DNA from 2 places in the Marinomonas sp. NPDC078689 genome. Region 2 is predicted to be linked to the other one. Evidence: predicted binding sites of a transcription regulator. Region 2 holds the regulator's gene; the other holds the start of a gene.

Region 1 (10,467 bases), on a different contig from region 2:
TATTACATGGTTAAAGTAGTAGGAGAATAACATGTTCTTAAATACGCTTCGTCCTGGCGAAGGTAGCAAACATGCTCCGAAACGTGTCGGTCGCGGTATTGGTAGCGGCTTGGGCAAAACAGGCGGACGTGGCCATAAAGGTCTTAAGTCTCGCTCTGGTGGCTCAGTAAAACCTGGTTTTGAAGGCGGTCAAATGCCATTGCAGCGTCGTCTGCCAAAATTTGGTTTTACTTCACGTCAGGCAAAGTATGTTGCTGAAGTTCGTTTAAACGAACTTGCTGCTGTAAATGCTGAAGTTGTAGATTTGGCTGCTCTTAAAAGCGCCGACATTCTTGGTCATCAAATTAAGACAGCACGTGTAATTTTGTCTGGTTCTATCGACAAAGCCGTTACCGTTCGTGGTCTTAAAGTGACTAAAGGTGCTCGTGCTGCTATTGAAGCTGCCGGCGGAAAAGTCGAGGAATAAATGGCAAAGCGTGGCTCACTACCAGCTGGTGTACAAAATGGATTAGGCGAACTTTGGTCGCGTATCCGCTTTGTATTCTTAGCAATTATTGTATACCGAATTGGTGCACACATCCCTGTTCCGGGTATTAACCCAGATAGATTGTCTGCCCTGTTTAATCAAAATGAAGGCACAATTCTGAGTTTATTTAACGTATTCTCAGGGGGCGCACTCGAGCGTATGAGTATTTTTGCGCTTGGGATTCTGCCCTATATTTCTGCCTCTATTATTATGCAGTTATTAACGGTTGTGAGTCCGCAGCTAGAACAGTTGAAGAAAGAGGGTGAGGCGGGTCGTCGTAAGATTACTCAATACACTCGCTACGGCACTGTACTGTTAGCGCTTGTTCAGTCTGCCTCTATGGCAGTCGGCTTAGCGAGTCAGGGCATTTCGTTCAGTAATGGTATTGAGTTCTACGGCGTCGCCGTTGTGACTCTCGTTGCTGGTACGGTGTTCTTGATGTGGCTAGGTGAGCAAGTGACTGAAAAAGGAATTGGTAATGGTATTTCCATTATCATCTTCTCCGGTATCGTTGCTGGTTTGCCATCTGCTCTAGGTCGTTCATTTGAATCGGCTCGTCAAGGCGATATAAATATTCTTGCTCTGTTGGTTATTGGTGTATTAGCTGTTGCGACAATCGCGCTCGTTGTTTTCATCGAACGTGGTCAACGTAGAATTACAGTCAATTACGCGAAGCGTCAGCAAGGTAATAAGGTGTTTGCCGCACAAAAGAGTCATTTGCCTCTTAAAGTGAATATGGCGGGTGTTATCCCACCAATCTTCGCTTCTAGTATCCTTCTGTTTCCAGCGTCTATTGGCCAATGGTTTGGTCAAGGACAAGGTATGGAATGGTTGCAAAATATCTCTTTGGCTCTAGCTCCTGGACAACCTCTATATGTGCTGTTGTTTGCAATCGCAATTGTTTTCTTTTGCTTCTTCTATACAGCGCTGGTGTTCAACCCTAAAGATGTGGCAGATAACTTAAAAAAATCCGGTGCTTTTTTGCCGGGTATTCGTCCAGGCGATCATACAGCTCGATATATTGATGGTGTAATGACTCGTTTGACTCTATTTGGTGCTTTATACATCACTTTAGTGTCGCTGATGCCTCAGTTCTTTGTTGTTGCGTGGAATGTTCCATTCTACTTTGGCGGTACCTCTATGTTGATCGTAGTGGTGGTTGTCATGGACTTTATGTCGCAAGTGCAAAGTCACTTAATGAGTCATCAATACGAGTCGTTAATGAAGAAATCTAATCTGACTGGTTATGGTCCAAATGGCCTAATGCGTTAGCATAGGTTGGAGTTGAACATGAAAGTACGTGCATCTGTAAAGAAAATCTGTCGTAACTGTAAAATCGTTCGTCGTAACGGTGCAGTTCGAGTGATTTGCACTGAGCCTCGACACAAACAGCGTCAAGGTTAATTGCAAGTTCGTTCGATGATAGGGTAGGGTGGTTGATTTTTCGCCTAAAGATAGGCATAATCAGCCGCCCTCATGAAAGTAAAGTGATGATTTAGATATCGTCCATAACAACGGAGTGAATTGAATGGCTCGTATAGCCGGTGTCAATATTCCTGACAATAAACATGCGGTCATTTCTCTGACTTACATCTTCGGAATTGGTCGCACACGTTCGCGCGCAATTTGCGCCGCGTCAGGTGTTGCAGAAACTACGAAAATTGGTTCTTTGAGTGATGATATCCTTGATGAACTTCGTGGCGAAGTTGCTAAGTATACTGTAGAAGGTGATCTACGCCGTGAAGTCAGCATGTCTATCAAACGCTTGATGGATCTTGGCTGTAATCGTGGTATTCGCCATCGCCGCAGTCTACCTGTTCGTGGTCAACGTACCAAAACGAACGCTCGTACACGTAAAGGCCCTCGTAAGCCTATTCGTAAGTAATATAAACGCGTTTCGCTCTAGTTGCTAAGTCCACTAGAGCTGAGCATTAAATAGGAAAGTGCAATATGGCTAAGCCAGCTACGCGCAATACCAAGAAAAAAGTCAAAAAGACGGTTGTTGATGGTGTTGCTCATGTACACGCTTCATTCAACAATACGATCGTGACTATCACCGACCGCCAGGGCAATGCTTTGTCTTGGGCTACGGCAGGTGGTTCTGGTTTTCGCGGATCTCGTAAAAGTACACCATTCGCAGCTCAAGTAGCAGCGGAACGTGCCGGTACTGTCGCACAAGAATTTGGCCTTAAAAACGTCGACGTAATGATCAAGGGCCCTGGTCCTGGTCGTGAGTCCGCAGTTCGTGCATTGAATGCATTGGGCTTGCGTATTAATAACATCACAGATGTGACGCCAATCCCGCACAACGGTTGCCGTCCACCTAAGAAACGTCGCGTTTAACTGAGGAGACAGATACATGGCTCGTTATATAGGTCCAACTTGTAAGTTGTCTCGTCGTGAAGGTACCGACTTGCAATTGAAGAGCGGTTCACGCGCTCTTGAGTCGAAATGTAAAGCAGAAACTGTTCCTGGTGTGCATGGCGCACGTCGCGGACGTCTTTCTGATTACGGCTTACAATTACGTGAGAAACAAAAAGTACGTCGTATGTACGGTGTTCTTGAAAAACAATTCCGTAACTACTACAAATCTGCTGCTCGTCTAAAGGGTGCTACTGGTGAAAACCTTCTGCAACTTTTAGAATCTCGTTTAGATAACGTTGTATACCGCGCAGGTTTTGGTTCTACACGTGCGGAAGCTCGCCAACTAGTAGGCCATAAAGGCATTCTAGTAAACGGCGCAACGGTTAACATTCCATCTTACCAAGTTAAAGCTGGTGATGTTGTGTCTATCCGTGAAAAAGCTAAGAAGCAATTGCGTATTCAAAGCGCACTAGAGCTATCTAAAAATCGTACGTCGATCCATTGGATCGAAGTTGATACAACTAAACTGGAAGCAACTTATAAAGCTGCTCCAGAACGTGCCGATTTATCAGCTGAAATTAATGAGAACCTAATTGTCGAACTTTACTCTAAGTAAGTCGGTGATTAGGATTAAGAAATAGGTGGATCTATGCAGCGTTCAGTGAGCGAATTGTTAACCCCACGCAACATTGAAGTTCAGGAATTGGGTAAAACGCGAGCTAAAGTGACGCTTCAACCACTAGAACGTGGTTTTGGTCACACTTTAGGTAATGCGTTGCGCCGAATTCTACTGTCTTCAATGCCTGGTTGTGCAATTGTTGAAGTTGAAATCGACGGTGTATTGCATGAATACAGCGCAATTGAAGGGGTTAAAGAAGATGTCATTGAAATTCTTCTTAACCTGAAAGGAGTTGCGATCGCTCTACACGGGCAAGATGAAGCAACTCTTACTCTAAGTAAAAAAGGTCCTGGTATCGTAACGGCTGGTGATATCCAGTTAGTTGCTGATGCAGAGATCGCTAACCCTGACCATGTAATTGCACACTTGGACGATACTGCTGAACTTTCTATGCAGATCAAAGTGGCTCGTGGTCGTGGTTATGAGCCTGCTGACGCTCGTGTTGCTAGCGATGATGAGACTCGTCCTATCGGTCGCTTGCAACTGGATGCCTCATTCAGCCCTGTTCGCCGTGTAGCCTACAGTGTTGATAATGCTCGTGTAGAGCAACGTACTGACCTTGATAAGCTAGTTTTAGATATCGAGTCAAACGGTACTATCGACCCTGAAGAAGCTATCCGTCGCGCAGCGACTATTCTACAACAACAGATCGCAGTCTTTGTTGCTCTTGAAAGTGAGAGTGAAGCGCCTGTAGTTGAAGAAGAGGATGAGATTGATCCAATTTTGCTACGCCCGGTTGATGATCTTGAGTTGACCGTTCGCAGTGCTAACTGTTTGAAAGCAGAGAACATTTATTACATCGGTGATTTGATTCAACGTACTGAGGTTGAGCTTCTTAAGACGCCTAACCTAGGTAAAAAGTCGTTAACTGAAATCAAAGATGTTTTAGCACAGCGTGGTTTGTCTTTGGGAATGCGTCTAGAAAACTGGCCACCAGCTAGTTTGAAAGACGATAGCAAAGTTCTAGCTCGCTAGGTCATTGTTCCCTGACCACCGTAGTTTGGTAAGGAATGTAAAATGCGTCATCGTAAGAGTGGACGTCACTTAAACCGTACTAGCTCTCATCGCAAAGCGATGTTCAAGAATATGGCTGCTTCTTTGTTCGAACACGAAGTTATTAAAACTACGTTGCCGAAAGCCAAAGAACTTCGCCGTGTTGCAGAGCCTTTGATCACATTGGCGAAAGAAGATTCCGTTGCGAATCGTCGCCTTGCCTTTGCTCGTACTCGTAGCAAAGATGCAGTAGGTAAATTGTTCTCAGAACTTGGTCCTCGTTACCAAGCTCGTCCTGGCGGTTATGTTCGCATTTTAAAATGTGGCTTCCGTGCAGGTGATAACGCACCTATGGCTTACGTTGAATTGGTCGACAGACCAGTTGCGGAAGCAGCTGAGTAACATCAGTTTGTAACAAAAAAGCCGAGCTAATAAGCTCGGCTTTTTTTGTGCCTAAAATTTGTCTCAAAAAAAAGCGGCTTAGCCGCTTTTTATGAAATAGGGCGCCAGTTAGCGCACCCCATGCCATTTAGTATTAAGCCAACATCCCTTTTAAGAAGCGACCGGTATGCGAGTTGCTGGATTCAGCCACCTCTTCCGGCGTCCCTTCAGCGATAATATAGCCTCCACCACTGCCACCTTCTGGACCAAGGTCAACAACCCAATCAGCGGTTTTTATCACGTCTAGGTTATGTTCAATGACGACAACGGTATTGCCGTGGTCTCGTAAGCGATGCAGTACCTTTAGAAGTTGCTCAATATCCGCAAAATGTAAGCCAGTCGTCGGCTCATCAAGGATATACAGTGTCTGCCCAGTATCGCGCTTAGACAACTCTTTGGCTAGCTTCACTCGTTGTGCTTCACCGCCAGACAGCGTCGTTGCCGCTTGACCCAGTTTGATATAACCCAAGCCTACATCGATCAAGGTTTGCAGCTTACGGGCAATGGATGGCACAGCATCAAAGAAGTCTCTGGCGTCTTCAATGGTCATGTCTAAACACTGATGAATATTTTTGCCTTTATAGTGTATTTCTAATGTTTCGCGGTTATAGCGCTTACCTTTACAAACATCACAAGGCACATAGACATCCGGTAAAAAGTGCATTTCGACCTTAATAACCCCGTCACCTTGGCAAGCTTCACAGCGTCCGCCTTTAACATTAAAACTAAACCGGCCTGGCTTATAACCACGAGAACGCGCTTCCTGAGTGGCGGCGAACAGCTCTCGCATTGGGGTAAATATACCCGTATAGGTTGCTGGGTTAGAGCGTGGCGTTCTGCCAATTGGGCTTTGGTTTATGTCTACGCACTTATCGAATAGATCTAATCCTTCAATGCGCTCATGAGGTGCTGCTTTGAGTGTGGTGGCTCCATTTAAGGCCGTTGAGGCCAACGGATACAGAGTGCCATTTATTAAGGTCGATTTTCCTGAGCCAGAGACGCCGGTAACGCAAGTCATGATGCCAACAGGAATCTTGAGGTCTACGCTGTTCAAGTTGTTTCCTGTTGCGCCAATCAGGTTCAGCGAGTGGCCATCTTTTGCTTTGTTTCTTATTTCAGGAATCTCAATCTTGCGTTTGCCCGTCAAAAATTGCCCAGTAATAGATTCCTTACAATCCATTACGTCTTGCGGAGTGCCACTGACAATGACTTCGCCGCCGTGAATACCTGCGCCAGGGCCGATATCAACCACAAAGTCAGCGACTCGAATGGCATCTTCATCGTGCTCCACAACAATAACGGTATTACCGAGGTCCCGTAAGCGCGTTAAAGTTTCAATCAAACGCTCATTATCACGTTGGTGAAGTCCTATAGAGGGTTCATCAAGAATATACATAACGCCAACTAGGCCTGCGCCAATCTGGCTGGCGAGACGGATACGCTGAGCCTCTCCACCAGAGAGTGAATCTGCTTTGCGGTCTAGGGTTAAATAATCTAAGCCAACATTGACTAAGAAGGTAAGTCGGTCACGAATCTCTTTCAAAATTTTGGAAGCGATTTCGCCACGGGCACCGGGTAGGTCAAGCGCTTCAAAGTAGCTAAGACATTCTGCAATCGGGTAGGTCACTACCTCTGGCAAGGTTTGCTCATTAATAAAGACATTTCTTGCTGAGCGGTTAAGTCGCGAACCATGACACTCTGGACAAGATTGAGTGCTGATGTATTGGGAAAGATCTTCTCTGACGCTATCAGACTCTGTTTCATGGTAGCGGCGTTGAAGGTTAGGCAAAACGCCCTCAAACGCATGTGAGCGTATCATCTTGTCGCCGCGTTCATTGATGTAGACAAAGTCTATCTTGTCTTTTCCTGACCCTTTTAGAATCTTGTTTTGGAACTCGACCGGGATGTCTTTAAATTTCGCCTCGACATCAAACCCATAATGTTTCGCGAGAGCGGTCAGTTGTTGATAGTAGAAAATACTACGTCGTCCCCAACCTCGAATAGCGCCTTCAGCCAGCGTCAATGTATCGTCTTGGATGATTCGGTCAGGATCGAACAGTTGGTGCGTGCCTAAACCATCACAAGTCTGGCAGGCGCCATTTGGGTTGTTAAAAGAAAATAGACGAGGTTCCAATTCCGTTAAACTGTATCCACAAACAGGGCAAGCAAATTTACTGGAGAAAATATGAACGTCTTTGTCGTCGTCCATATTGATGACTTTGGCAATGCCGTCAGAGAGCGCAAGACAGGTTTCAAAGGACTCTGCCAAGCGAAGTTGTAGGTCGTTACGAACCTTAAAACGGTCAATAACCACCTCAATAGTGTGTTTCTTATTTTTTTCTAAAGTGGGTGCATCGTCTAAATCGACCACAATTCCGTCAATACGTGCGCGAATAAATCCCTTAGATAACAAGTCACTAAGAATATGAAGGTGCTCGCCTTTACGATCTTTCACGATCGGTGCAAGCAACATCATTTTAGTTTCCTCAGGGAGGGAGATTATCTTATCCACCATTTGTGATATGGTCTGCGCCTCAAGAGGCTCGCCATGATCAGGACAGCGTGGTTGGCCAGCTCGCGCAAACAGTAGACGTAGGTAGTCATAGATTTCTGTGATCGTACCCACCGTTGAGCGTGGGTTATGTGACGTGGATTTCTGTTCTATGGAGATCGCGGGAGAAAGCCCTTCAATATGGTCTATATCTGGCTTTTCCATCATGGATAAGAATTGACGAGCGTACGTAGAGAGGGATTCTACATAGCGTCGTTGACCCTCTGCATATAAGGTGTCGAAAGCAAGTGATGACTTTCCCGAACCTGATAAACCTGTGATCACCACGAGTTTGTCTCTGGGGATGTCTAAGTCCACATTTTTTAAATTGTGGGTGCGAGCTCCGCGTATGGTGATGGTATCCATGTGTCTCCAAATAGTGTTTTAGCAACAGAAGTTTTACATCGTTGTCGGTAGAATAACTGTCTATTTTTACAGTACTTGAAATAGAGCTTCAACGGTATTTTAAGTAAAATAGGCATCTTTCTTTTTTAAACCCTAAGTTGAGTGGTTGTAATCTCCTTATGGATGTACTCGAACGTCGTTCTGTTCTCGCCTTAGCATCAGTCTACTTGTTTAGAATGCTAGGCCTTTTTCTTATTATGCCAGTGATTAGTGTTGCCGCGGATGGCTTAACCGGATCCGATGCAGCCTTAATCGGTACTGCAATTGGCATTTACGGTTTTACTCAAGCGTGTCTACAGATTCCGATGGGCATGTGGTCCGATCGTATTGGCCGTAAACGTGTGATTGTCATTGGTCTATTACTGTTTGCTTTAGGCAGTTTGATTTGTGCCAACGCCACCGATATTAGCGTATTGATTATTGGTCGAGCCGTACAGGGCGCTGGGGCGATTGCTAGTACCTTAATGGCGCTTCTGAGTGATGTGACGCGAGAGCAAAATCGAACCAAAGCAATGGCGACCGTCGGCATTAGTATTGGCGCTTCCTTTATGCTGTCACTGGTATTAGGTCCTTGGATATTTGACCTGATTGGCTTGTCTGGGCTTTTCTATTTATCGTTTGGCTTTTCTTTTTTAGGCATCGCTTTGGTGCTCTTTATGGTGCCAAATGTGGTACAGCATACCTTCCGACGAGATACGACACCAAGCGCGGTCGCTCTAGGAAAAGTTATCAAAGACAGCAAGTTACGCTTTTTGAATATTAGCGTGCTCTTGCTACACGCCAGCCTGACAGCCTTGTTTGTGACTGTGCCGCATTTATTAATCACTCGATTCGGTTTGCCATTGGCGCACCATAGCTGGTTGTATCTAGCGATTATGGGTTTTGCTTTTGTGGGTATGGTACCATTGGTGATTATTGCAGAAGCCAAAGGCAAAATGAAAGAAGTCGTTTTTGGCGTCGTTGCATTACTAGGTTTTAGTGCTTTGTTGCTACAATGGGCACCATACTTATGGGCTTTTGGGCTATTGCTATGGGCTTATTTTGTTGGCTTCAATACCTTAGAAGCAACCTTACCTTCTCTGATTAGTAAGTTAGCACCTGTTGGTTATCGCGGCACGGCCATGGGGGTTTTCTCTACTCATCAATTTTTAGGTTCCTTCATTGGTGGTATTGGTGGTGGCTGGCTATTACAGCACTTCTCCAGCAACAGTTTATTCCTCGTCGTTGGTTTGGCATTGCTTTTGTGGTCGATAGTCTGCTTATTCCAGCCTACAATACGACAACTGAGCAGCGTGGCGTTTAGCCTGCCAGAAGGCGATGACGCAGCGATAACTGCGTTCGCAGACCAGCTCTCCCATGTGGAAGGGGTGGAAGACATGCAGATTTTTATAGATGAGCGTACCGCTTATCTTAAAGTAGACAAAAAAATACTCGATAAAGAGACATTGCAGCGCCTTGCGCCGCAAGTGAATCTTTAAAGATGACAATGAATTATTTAGTTGGAGAGCGTCATGGCACGTGGAATTAACAAAGTTATCCTAATCGGTAACGCAGGCAATGATGCCGAAGTGCGTTTTATGCCATCGGGTGCAGCGGTTGCAAACGTTAACCTAGCAACATCAGAAAGCTGGCGTGATAAGCAAACCGGACAAATGCAAGAACGTACCGAGTGGCACCGAGTGGCTTTTATGGACCGCGGTAATTTCCGTTTGGGTCAAATTGCAGGTGACTTCATCAAGAAAGGCTCAAAAGTCTACGTAGAAGGTTCTTTGCGTACACGTGAGTGGGAAAAAGACGGCATTAAGCGTTACACCACTGAGATTGTTGCGAACGAAATGCAGTTACTTGACGGTCGTGGCGATAACAATAATGGCGGCCAGCAAGGCGGCTATGATTCATCTGCTCAAGGTGGCTACGGCAACAACGCACCACAACAAGGTGGTTATAACCAAGCACCGGCACAACAAGCGCCACAGCAAGGTTTTAATCAACCACAAGGTGGCTACAACCAAGCGCCCGCTCAGCAAGCACCACAACAAGCGGCTCCGCAAGCTCAGCCTCAATCTTTTGGTAGCTGGGGTAATGCGCCACAGCAAGCGCCTGCTCAAGCAGCGCCACAGCAACGTGCGCCACAGCAGCCGGCTCCTCAGCGTGCACCAGCGCCTGAGCCAAAACCTCAGCAAGCGCCAAACTTTGATGACTTCGATGATGATATCCCGTTCTGATATCTGAATTCATAACGTGTAGAGTTAATTTGAAAGCCCCTTTATAAGGGGCTTTCTTTTTTCATAGCGCAACTCATAGAGGACTACGCAATGCTGTTAGGTGTTACGCTCGGAACGAATGATCTCGCAAAAGCGGGTGCTTTTTATGACGCTGTATTAGGCACCATTAATATGGTTCAGACGATGGCGGTAGAGGGAGAGATAGGTTACGGCGTGATAGGTGGCTTAAGTTGCTTTTGGGTATTAACGCCGTTTAATCAACAAGCTGCGTCGTACGGCAATG
Region 2 (10,467 bases):
CGGGCATTTAATCTCTGAAATAAAGGCCTCAACACCGGCCTCATCCATACGATATGGGGAAGGAAAAGTCAGCTTGCCATCGTGCCGCCACGACCAGACTCCGCCCCGCTGTTCAGCACCTCGCTCAACCAACAAAGACGCCGCTTCCTGGGACAAGGAGGTAAAGCCATTCATCCGCGCCAGCACCATGTCTGCTTTTGTTTGATATTGAGAAAATCGATCCTGTCGATGCTTCGACATTTTTCGAATCGCTTTTTGCAAGGTCACAACACGCTCTTCTGGCTGATTGGTCAGCGGCCCCATATTATCCAAGATAATTAGGCCACGAACTTTTTCCGGCGCAACGGCCGCCACCATCATGGCCACGGCCCCACCCATACTGTGCCCCACCAACCAACTACTTTGATTAGAGAGATTCAGCACACTGACCGTGTCTAAAACATAATCCCAAAGATGATAAAAGCTGCCCAGCGGACGATGATCAGATAAGCCATGCCCGGCAAAATCCAATGCCGTGAAGTTGAAATCTGAAAAATAAGGAGAAAGAGTTCGAAAGCTGGCGGCATTGTCGAGCCAACCATGCAAAGACAAGATTTTTAACGCTGAGGAATTCTGCGACAGCCACTGAATCCCTGCAATGTTGGCATGCGCCAAATTAAAAACAACATCACGCCCCATAGTCACTTCCTTTTTCTACCGCCAAACAGCATTCATCACACAACGACCTAATTACTGGGCAATGATCCAACGATATTGGCAACACGCCGTCGCAAACAACTCGCCCTCAAGCGCAGCCAATGCGGCTGTCGTCATCGCAAAACTCGCCGGCAAGGGCTCATCAGACAACAGCTCAACCAACTGATGGGCAAAAGGTTGGTGCGTGATGAGCAAAATAGACTTGGCTTTTTGATCGTTTAACCACAAAGCAACATCCAACTCTTTACCACTTGGCGTAATCAGCGGGCACGATTGCACCTCAACGTCAGTTTGATCCAGTTCCGCCAAAAAATACTTTGCCGTCTGTTGCGCTCGCACATAAGGACTCACAAATACCGCATCAAGACGCTCCCCTTGCTCATTAAAAGCACGGGCAGTTTGCTTCACTTCCTCGATGCCTTCTGGCGTCAATTCACGAAGATCATCTCGTTCATAGCCATGAGCAAAGGCATTGCCATGGCGCAAAACGTAAAGCTGCTTCTTACTGCTCATCCTTTACACCCTTAGGCCAAGGCTGGAATGGAAAAGGCTTTTCTTCCTCGTTGTAAGCAAGAAAATCAATAATTTGGCGCACAAACACACCCACACTGCGCAACCAACCAGAAACAGTCACAGGCTCAGCACGTGAGCACAGTCTGACCACGCTCACCACAATCACCAAAATACCAAAAACAGTGATGGCCACATTAAGCACACACCAGTAAAACAACATAAAAATCAATCGAAACCAAAATCCTTGGTTTGCGTAACCTGGTTTAGCCATGTTTATTCTCCTCGTACGTCGCAAATTCGACGTCCCATTTTTGTTCGCCAGTCATCATAGATCCGATTAGCGTTTCTAATTTTGCTTGATCAAAAAGCAGCTTCGATAAACCTTCCGCTAAAGGCATGTAAAGGTCGTGTTTCTTTGCTTCCTCTACCACCATTCGCAAGGTATTCACCCCTTCAGCCACTTCACCAATGTCCTCGATGGCCGCTTGTAAGTCTTTTCCTGAGCCAATCGCATAACCCACACGATAATTTCGACTCAAAGGAGAGGTGCAGGTTGCGATCAAATCGCCCATTCCCGCCAACCCCAGAAACGTCATCGGATTTGCGCCAAAATGCACCGCAAATCGACTCATCTCCGCCAAACTTCGCGTCATAATCATCGCCATCGTATTTTCACCCACTTGCAGGGCTTTTGCCAAACCACACACAATGGCATAAATATTTTTTAGCGCGCCTGCTAACTCAACGCCCGTACTATCGGTATTTTCATAGACCCGAAAAGTAGGCGACTTCAACAGCTCGATAACACGCTCTCTGACCTGTTCATCATGGCTCGCTATGACTGAACCTGTCATTTGCCCTGCAGCAATCTCTTTCGCCAAATTAGGGCCGCTGAGAACACCAATTTTTTGCGTCACTGTGTTACGACGCAAAATATCACTCATAAGTTCAAAATGATTTGGATTAAAGCCTTTCGTGGTACTGATAAGCATTTTATCGGCTGTCAGTAGCGGCTCAATGCGATCCACGACTTGCGCAAAAGATTTAGATGGAATAGAGACAAAAATAGTGTCACTTTCCTTTATCGCTTGCTCTAAATTACTGGTGGCCAACAATTCTTGATGCAAGGGCGCATTCGGCAGGTAACGGCTATTTAGCCCCGTTAAATTAATCTCTTCAACCTGCTGTTCGTTGCGCATCCATTGGCTTACTTGATGCCCATTATTCGCCATTATATTGGCCAACGCGGTACCAAAACTACCACCACCTAACACACAAACTGATTGTTTTTTCATCATCCCTTCTCTTCAAAAAATAACACCTAATTGTCATTAGGATGAACAACTCACTTCTAACGATCGCCCCCATTCCGGAGAGCGTTGCGCCAACTGGTCTGATGATTCATGCTCATCAAAAGGCGCATTTAACACTGAAAGTAAACGACGAAATGGCAAGAAGTCACCTTGCTCAGCCGCTTCAATCGCCTCATGCGCAAGATAATTCCTTAGCACAAATTTAGGATTCACCTGCAACATAGGCGCACTGCACTGCTCCCACGTTTGATCCAACGCCAGCCTTGCTTGCTGATAATCAAGCAACCAAGCACGCATGCGCTCCCTATCCACGACTTCATCTAGGATAAGATCAAATTCATTAGGCTGTAATTGACTCAATAAGCGGAAGAAAAGACTGTAGTCCATTTTCTCCGCTGCCAAGACAACAAACAAAGAGGACAAGAGTTTAGTCACAACCTCACCGACAGGAAGGCCGAGTTTAGCGGCCATCAAGGTCTCATATTCCGCCTGTAAGGTCACTTCATAATGCTGCAAAATGGCGATCAATTGATCCCGCTCAAGATGCTTTGAAAAACATCGCATCAGGCAATTTAAGTTCCACAAACCAATCCCCGGCTGACGCGAGAAGGCATAACGCCCTTCATGATCCGAATGATTACACACCCAATCGGGCTGATAATCTTCCATAAAGCCATAAGGGCCATAATCAATGGTTTCGCCAGTAAACGAAAAATTGTCAGTGTTCATCACGCCGTGCTGAAAACCAACGGCCTGCCACTTAGCAATCATTCTTGCGGTACGCTCAACCACTTCCACCAACATGCTCTCTAGGGGCGACTCAGTTGCCAAACAATCTGGGTAATAGTGCTGCAAACAATAATCAATCAGCTGATTAAGTTCGGCCTCTTTCCCTTGATAGAAAAAGTACTCAAAGTGCCCAAAACGAATATGCCCTTGCGCGGTACGCAATAACATAGCACCAGGTTCTGGCTGCTCTCGATACACTGCTTGAGCACTGGTATAAAGCGCCAAAGCGCGTGACGTAGGAATCCCCATGGCGTGCATAAACTCGCTGGCAAGGTATTCTCTTATGCACGAGCGCAAAACCGCTCGCCCATCACCACGACGCGAAAAAGGCGTGGGGCCAGCGCCTTTCATATGCAGATCACGCAGTACACCTTGATCATCAAGAACTTCACCCAATAAAACACCACGACCGTCACCCAATTGTGGGGAGAAACCACCAAATTGATGACCGGCATAAACCATACTTAACGCGTTTTCCAATGGCTCTTCACCATGCAAAATACGCTTCGTTTGAGGGGACTTGATATCAATAGACAAAGAATGAGCGAGCGCTTGGTTAAATTCAACCAAACGCTGCTTGAGAAGTGGCTGGATCGACGTTTTTGCGTAAAACGCCTCTCCTAATCCGGCAAAGTGATGTTCTAATTTCATAGGCACTCACTTAGGTGGTGTATGTTATAGCGAGGTATTAACCATGTATTCACAACGAATACTTTCGCCAACGACCTTTTCGATTTCTGGAATAAGAAACGCATCGTCTTCACTGGCAAAACTCACCGATTTGCCCATTTCACCGCCACGACCAGTACGACCTATACGGTGCACATAATCTTCTGGGTCTTCCGGCAAGGCATAGTTAACCACCAATTCAATATTATCAACGTGGATACCACGCCCAGCAACATCGGTTGCTACTAATACTTGAATAGTGCCATCTTTAAAGCCTTTCAAGGTCTTCACTCGTTTATCTTGAGCCACTTCGCCAGACAAGATAGCGCAGTTAATGTTCGCTTTTCTCAGCTTCTCATAAAGGTCGCGTGTTTCATCACGGCGATTAGCAAAGATAATGGTTCTTTGATTGCCGTTTCCTTCAATTAGTTGCTTAAGCACCGGCCATTTTTGATCGGCTTCAACCGTATAAATAACCTGATCAATATTCTGATTGGTCGCTTCTTTAGGTACCACAGACACTTCTTTTGGAAAGTAGGTCCACTGTGTCGCCAAGGCTTGAATGTCTTTCGGGAAAGTCGCACTAAACAGCATAGTTTGACGCTTTTCTTTATGCGGCGTCATACGAATGATGCTTTTCACATCGGGAATAAAGCCCATGGATAACATGCGGTCCGCTTCGTCTAAAACCAAACACTCAACATGGCTCAGCAACACTTTCTTATGACGAGCAAAGTCCAACAATCGACCTGGTGTTGCCACCAAGATATCAACATTTTCAGTTTCCAACTGGCGCTTCTGCTTTTCATAACTCATGCCACCAACCAAGGCAACGACGTTCAAATGACTGTTGTCAGTCAATTTAACCGCTTCTTCAGCGATCTGTAGAGCAAGCTCTCGTGTTGGCGCTATGATCAAGCCACGGGCCAAGTTATTGGCTCGCTTTTCAACCAGTGGGTAATCCAAAAAGTCACTGATCATGGCAATCAAAAAGGCCGCTGTTTTACCGGTTCCTGTTTGCGCCTGACCAATCAAATCATAACCTTGCAAGGTCATTGGCAAGGTTTCAGCCTGTATTTCACTGCAATATTCAAAGCCCATTTCTTCAATCGACTTCAAAACACGATCAGGTAAATTTAAATCATGAAAACGTGTTTTACCTTCAACTTCAGGGACCTTGAAGTCATCAATAGACCAGGCTTTACTACCACTACGCGGTGGCGCCTCAACAGCCGGTGAATCAGATGTTTCGTTTACTGATTTCTCTGCGGCAGCAGGATTTCCTGTCTTAAAACGCTTATTAGAACGACGTGGGCGTTTGGCTTTTGGTTTTTGCTCTGATGTAGTTTCTGTCTTTTGGTTTTCCATATTGGAATCTATATGCTTCTTATGTATTTTACGTTTATGTATCTTTGCGTGGAGTGTACCTAAATGACAGGCCTTTATCACCCCTTGCTTTTCGTAAGTTATTGTTGTCGATAAGGTGGCAGACTATTTATTAGCTGCTGTCCATAGCGTTTTGTTCGTAATCGTTTGTCTAAAATATGAATTTCACCGGAGTCGGTCTCACTGCGCAATAAGCGCCCTGTCGCCTGCACCAATCGCAATGACGCATCCGGAATGGTGATTTCCATAAAGGGGTTACCACCACGTTTTTGAATCCACTCGGCAAGCGTCGCCTCAACGGGGTCATCCGGTACTGCAAAAGGAATCTTGGCGATGTAAACACAGGTCAAATAATTCCCTGGTAAATCCACCCCCTCCGCAAAACTGGCCAAACCAAACAGCAGGCTACCTTTACCAGCATCAATGCGCGCACGATGGGAATCTAAAATCACCCGTTTCGATTGCTCTCCTTGCATCAGCAGCACTTCTTGCAAACCTGGTGCCAAAGACTGCGCAACTTCTTCCATTTGACGACGCGAAGAAAACAATACCAAACTGCCTTTTTCCTTATCCACTTGCTTATCAAGATACTGGACAATTTCTTTGGTGTGCTGTTCCACACGATTCGGTTCGTTTTCCATGTCTGGAATCACCAACAAACCATGCTTTTGAAAGTCAAAAGGGCTCAATACGCGCAGGTATTCGCTTTCTTGAGGCACCCCAGAACGCATATTGAAGCGATGAAATTGATTCAGCGCTGTCAGTGTAGCCGAGGTCACAACGGCGCCAAAACACTTATCCCAAAGCTGCTGACGCAAGGTGTGCGCCGCCAAGATTGGCGAACCACCCAGCTCAATATCCTGCTCCATGCCCTGCCCTGTGACCACTAACCAACGCGCATTAGGCGGGTACTTTTGATCATCCACGGCAGAATAAAGTCGCCACAACTCAACACACTGCTCCAGTCGGCCTAAAATCACCCCCAAAATCGGCTGCCAAGTTTCGGCCGTTTCGGGCGTCACTCCCATCCCTTCATTTTGTTTGGTCTTTTTACACTCATCCTGAATACTTTCAATATTATTGAAGAGTTTTTGGTATGAGGTCTGCAAACTATACGCCAGCTGGCGCAACTCATCGGGAATAACCCCAAATTCAAAGCGATGCTGATTGTTATCCTGATCCAAGCCCAAACCTTGAATATAAGGCGCTAAACCTTGTTGTGCATACTGAATAAAATTCACAATGGCTTGGATTTGCTGAGGAATTTTAAGCAACAACTGCCCGGTCAAACTGACATCGTCGGTCAACTCTTGCTTTAAGTTCACCAGATTTTTTTCTAACTGTCGTAACCAAGTAATACTTTGCTGCAAGCGCACTTCATGACGGAAATGACCAATGGCTTTATCTGGTAGGTGATGTCCTTCATCAAAAACATAAATCGTTTCTTTAGGCGGCGTTAGAATAGCACCGCCACCAAGGGAAAGATCCGCCAACACCAAATCATGGTTAGCAACAATCACGTCGGCATCTTCAATCTCACCGCGGGCTTTGAAAAATGGGCAAGCAGAATAATTCGCACAATTGCGATTGGTACACTGCTGATGATCCGTGGTCAGACGGCGCCAATCCTGATCGCGGATAATGCCTTCCCAGTTGTCTTTGTCGCCATCCCACTCACCTTTAGACAAGGCAAGATCCATCTCTTGATAAAGCGGCGTATTCACATCATCAACCTGCAAATGCTGCTCAAACAAACCGGCAAACATGTCTTCCATGCCCTGCTCTTCTGTGCTCAAAAACCCTTCAAGGTTATTCAAACAAAGATAGCGCCCACGCCCTTTTGCCAAGGTGTATTTAAAGCTTAAAGCCGTGTGTTCCAGTAAATTAGGCAATTCCTTGTGCAGAATCTGCTCTTGCAACGCCACGGTAGCCGTCGAAATAATCAACTTGAGGCCACGCGCCTTCGCAATCGGAATCGCCGCAAGGCAATAGGATAAAGTTTTACCCGTACCCGTACCGGCCTCAACCACAGCCACGTGCTTTTCACCTAAGCGTTCACCTTCGCTGTCTTGTTTAATATTCCCCAAGGTGCGAGCGATCGCGCCGATCATCTGACGCTGACCAACCCTAGGTTTATGGGACTTTGCTTCCAGTGAGGCGCGGTAAGCAAGATGAATTTGTGTTTTTAGTTCGTCTGAAAGCATTTAAATTATTGAGTATCTTGAATAATGCTGTATATAATAACAGTTACTGTATAAACAACCAGATGGCGCTATGATTAAATTAACCAACAGACAATCTGACGTACTAGAAACCATTCGCGAATTTATTAGCGAGACTGGCTTTCCTCCGACACGCGCAGAAATCGCCAGCCGCCTAGGATTCAAATCCCCTAATGCCGCTGAAGAACACCTGAAGGCTCTTGCCAAGAAAGGCGCAATCGAAATGCTTTCTGGGGCATCACGCGGCATCCGCTTACTTGAAGAGCCAGCCCCCGCCGAAAACATCGAGCCTGGGCTGCCTGTTATTGGTAAAGTCGCCGCCGGCTTCCCGATTCTTGCCCAAGAAAACATTGCGTCTCACGTCAATGTTCCTGCCGCCATGTTCTCACCTAAAGCAGACTATCTTCTGTCTGTCTCAGGCACCAGTATGAAAAATATTGGCATTATGGAAGGCGACTTACTTGCCGTGCACAAAACAACCGCCATACGAGACGGGCAAATCGTTGTTGCGCGCATTGGAGAAGAAGTCACTGTAAAACGCTTCTTTCAAAAAGGCAGCATTATCCGCTTAGCACCAGAGAATGAAGATTTTGACGACATCATTGTGGACTTAGAAAGCGAAGAGTTTGCCATTGAAGGACTCTCCGTTGGCGTCATTCGCCAAACCATCTAACTAAGCCAGCAAAACACAAAAAAGGCGAAGCAAACACTTCGCCTTTTTTAATGGAGAATTTTTGGCCTTAGATCCATATCGTCTAGATGTTCTGTTTCATCGCCAAACGTTGGCTCTTCTGAATAAACAAAATCAATGCCGGCATGAAACATACATTTAGCCAATTCAAAATAACGTTCTTTAAGATAATCTTTAGTATCGTCCGAAATGCTCAATGTGGCCAAAGGCTCGGTCGTCTCGCCTTCGTCGCCCACCGGACGTAACACAATATCACCGTTATCCAGCTCAACTATTTCGAGATAAGATTCTTTCATATTTAATACTCTGAGGACTCTTCTCTAAAACGCAACACCAACTCCGTCAGCTTTGATAAAAACAAATTAATCGATGCGCCGTCATCTCCACCACGACCAATCAAATTTGCCTCACTGGCTTTCGCAAACATCGATGAACGACATTCGAATTGAACCAAGTAAGCTTGCTCCAATTGATTTAACCAAGAATTTGGCTGTGACGACAAGTCTTGCAATTCTGCTAATACAGGCACCACAACACCGTTAGCTTGCGCTTCTCTTAGTAAACTCTCTAGCTGCAAGCCAGAGGCGAGCTGGTACGCCAGACTCACCTCTTGCAACAAACCATTCAGCGCACTTCGCAAATGAAAGATGGCCGCGCTTTCTAGCCCTACGCTCAACCAAGACTCATTTCCGTCTTGGCTTTGGCGTAGGAAGCGACGCGCCGAATCTAATTTTTGGTTGGTGAGACTCGCCGGAGTCGCCGCACTCATTTCTTTTTCTTCCCTTCTTCGATCACCCACTGCTTACCAACATAAAATGCTTTCCAGCCCGTTGGTTTGCCTTCTTCCTCGGTCATCACGTATTGTTCTTTGGTTTTACGACTGTAACGAACAATGGTCGGGCGTCCTTCTGCATCCATCACTGGCGCAGTAGAGAAAAAGTGATATTTAGGGTCAATTTGTTCCATGTAAGGCAACAACTCTTTCACCAAGGGTGCTCGAGTTTCTCGCTTACGTGGAAATTGGCTCGCCGCCAAGAACAGACCAGTTGCCCCATCGCGCAGCACATAATGGTCTTCTACTTTCTGACAAGCAAGGTCAGGCATAGGCACAGGGTCCATTTTCGGTGGCGCCGCTTCGCCGCTTTTCAGCAACTTACGCGTGTTTTTACAATCTTCGCTGGTACAGCCAAAATACTTACCAAATCGTCCAGTTTTAAGCTGCATCTCTGAGCCACACTTGTCGCACTCAAGCACAGGACCATCGTAGCCTTTAATTTTAAAGGTACCTTCTTCCACTTCGTAACCTGGGCAAGTCGGGTTATTACCACAGACATGCAGCTTACGATGTTCGTCCATCAAGTAGCTGTCCATTGCAGAACTACAGATACTACAACGGCGCTTGTTAATCAGTGCTTTAGATTCCGCTTCGTCGTCATCAACGGCCACGGCTTCTTCACCACGAGTTAGATTGATCGTTGCTTTACAACGCTCTTTCGGTGGTAATGCGTAACCAGAACACGACATAAACACACCCGTACTCGCGGTACGAATCTGCATTGGACGTGAACAAGTCGGACATTCGATGTCCGTTGGTGTTGGTGCATTCAGCAGCATCCCCTCTTCTGGGTCTTCTGCTTTCGCCAACACACTGCTAAATCCTTGATAAAAGGCATTCAGCGCTTCAATCCAGTTCTCGCGACCTTCTGCGACTTCATCAAGCTGCTCTTCCATTTGCGCGGTAAAACTGTAATTCATTAAGGAGTGGAAACTCCCTACTAGCCTCTCGGTGACAATGTCGCCCATTTTTTCGGCATAAAAACGACGGTTTTCAACGCGAACATAACCACGATCTTGGATGGTAGAAATAATCGAGGCGTAGGTAGATGGTCGGCCGATGCCACGCTTTTCAAGCTCTTTTACCAAACTCGCTTCACTAAAGCGCGCTGACGGCTTAGTAAAGTGCTGTTCTGGCAACAAGGACTCAAGAGACAAGGTCTCGCCTTTTGATACATCAGGCAGAATATTGTCATCGCCTTTTTTCACAACACCCTGCATCGCACGAGTGTAACCATCAAAACGTAAAATACGCCCTTTGGCCTTAAACTCATAATCGCCGGCGGTTACCGTCACCGTGGTGGAGGTGTAAAGCGCTGGAGTCATCTGACACGCCATAAACTGTGCACGAATC

Evidence for each region. The regulator LexA, encoded in region 2, represses DNA repair genes until DNA is damaged. The targets are predictions, from matches to a motif close to TACTGTNTANNTANACAGTA.
Region 1: the regulator LexA is predicted to act here: its motif matches at 7,975-7,994, upstream of uvrA (excinuclease ABC subunit UvrA).

Annotation. Positions count from the first base shown of each region.
Region 1 covers NZ_JBITUJ010000012.1:23,563-34,029, reverse strand. Annotated here, with positions in the region: gene rpmD (50S ribosomal protein L30) at 1-30, shown strand, start outside; gene rplO (50S ribosomal protein L15) at 32-466, shown strand; gene secY (preprotein translocase subunit SecY) at 467-1,798, shown strand; gene rpmJ (50S ribosomal protein L36) at 1,817-1,930, shown strand; gene rpsM (30S ribosomal protein S13) at 2,055-2,411, shown strand; gene rpsK (30S ribosomal protein S11) at 2,477-2,869, shown strand; gene rpsD (30S ribosomal protein S4) at 2,886-3,506, shown strand; gene ACIGBN_RS15945 (DNA-directed RNA polymerase subunit alpha) at 3,540-4,544, shown strand; gene rplQ (50S ribosomal protein L17) at 4,587-4,964, shown strand; gene uvrA (excinuclease ABC subunit UvrA) at 5,098-7,920, opposite strand; gene ACIGBN_RS15930 (MFS transporter) at 8,079-9,437, shown strand; gene ssb (single-stranded DNA-binding protein) at 9,471-10,184, shown strand; gene ACIGBN_RS15920 (VOC family protein) at 10,275-10,467, shown strand, end outside.
Region 2 covers NZ_JBITUJ010000003.1:250,488-260,954, forward strand. Annotated here, with positions in the region: gene ACIGBN_RS07390 (alpha/beta fold hydrolase) at 1-678, opposite strand, end outside; gene sixA (phosphohistidine phosphatase SixA) at 730-1,209, opposite strand; gene ACIGBN_RS07400 (DUF4389 domain-containing protein) at 1,199-1,480, opposite strand; gene ACIGBN_RS07405 (NAD(P)H-dependent glycerol-3-phosphate dehydrogenase) at 1,473-2,504, opposite strand; gene ACIGBN_RS07410 (YdiU family protein) at 2,541-3,962, opposite strand; gene ACIGBN_RS07415 (DEAD/DEAH box helicase) at 3,987-5,348, opposite strand; gene dinG (ATP-dependent DNA helicase DinG) at 5,447-7,570, opposite strand; gene lexA (transcriptional repressor LexA) at 7,641-8,261, shown strand; gene ACIGBN_RS07430 (hypothetical protein) at 8,309-8,575, opposite strand; gene ACIGBN_RS07435 (DUF6586 family protein) at 8,578-9,048, opposite strand; gene topA (type I DNA topoisomerase) at 9,045-10,467, opposite strand, start outside.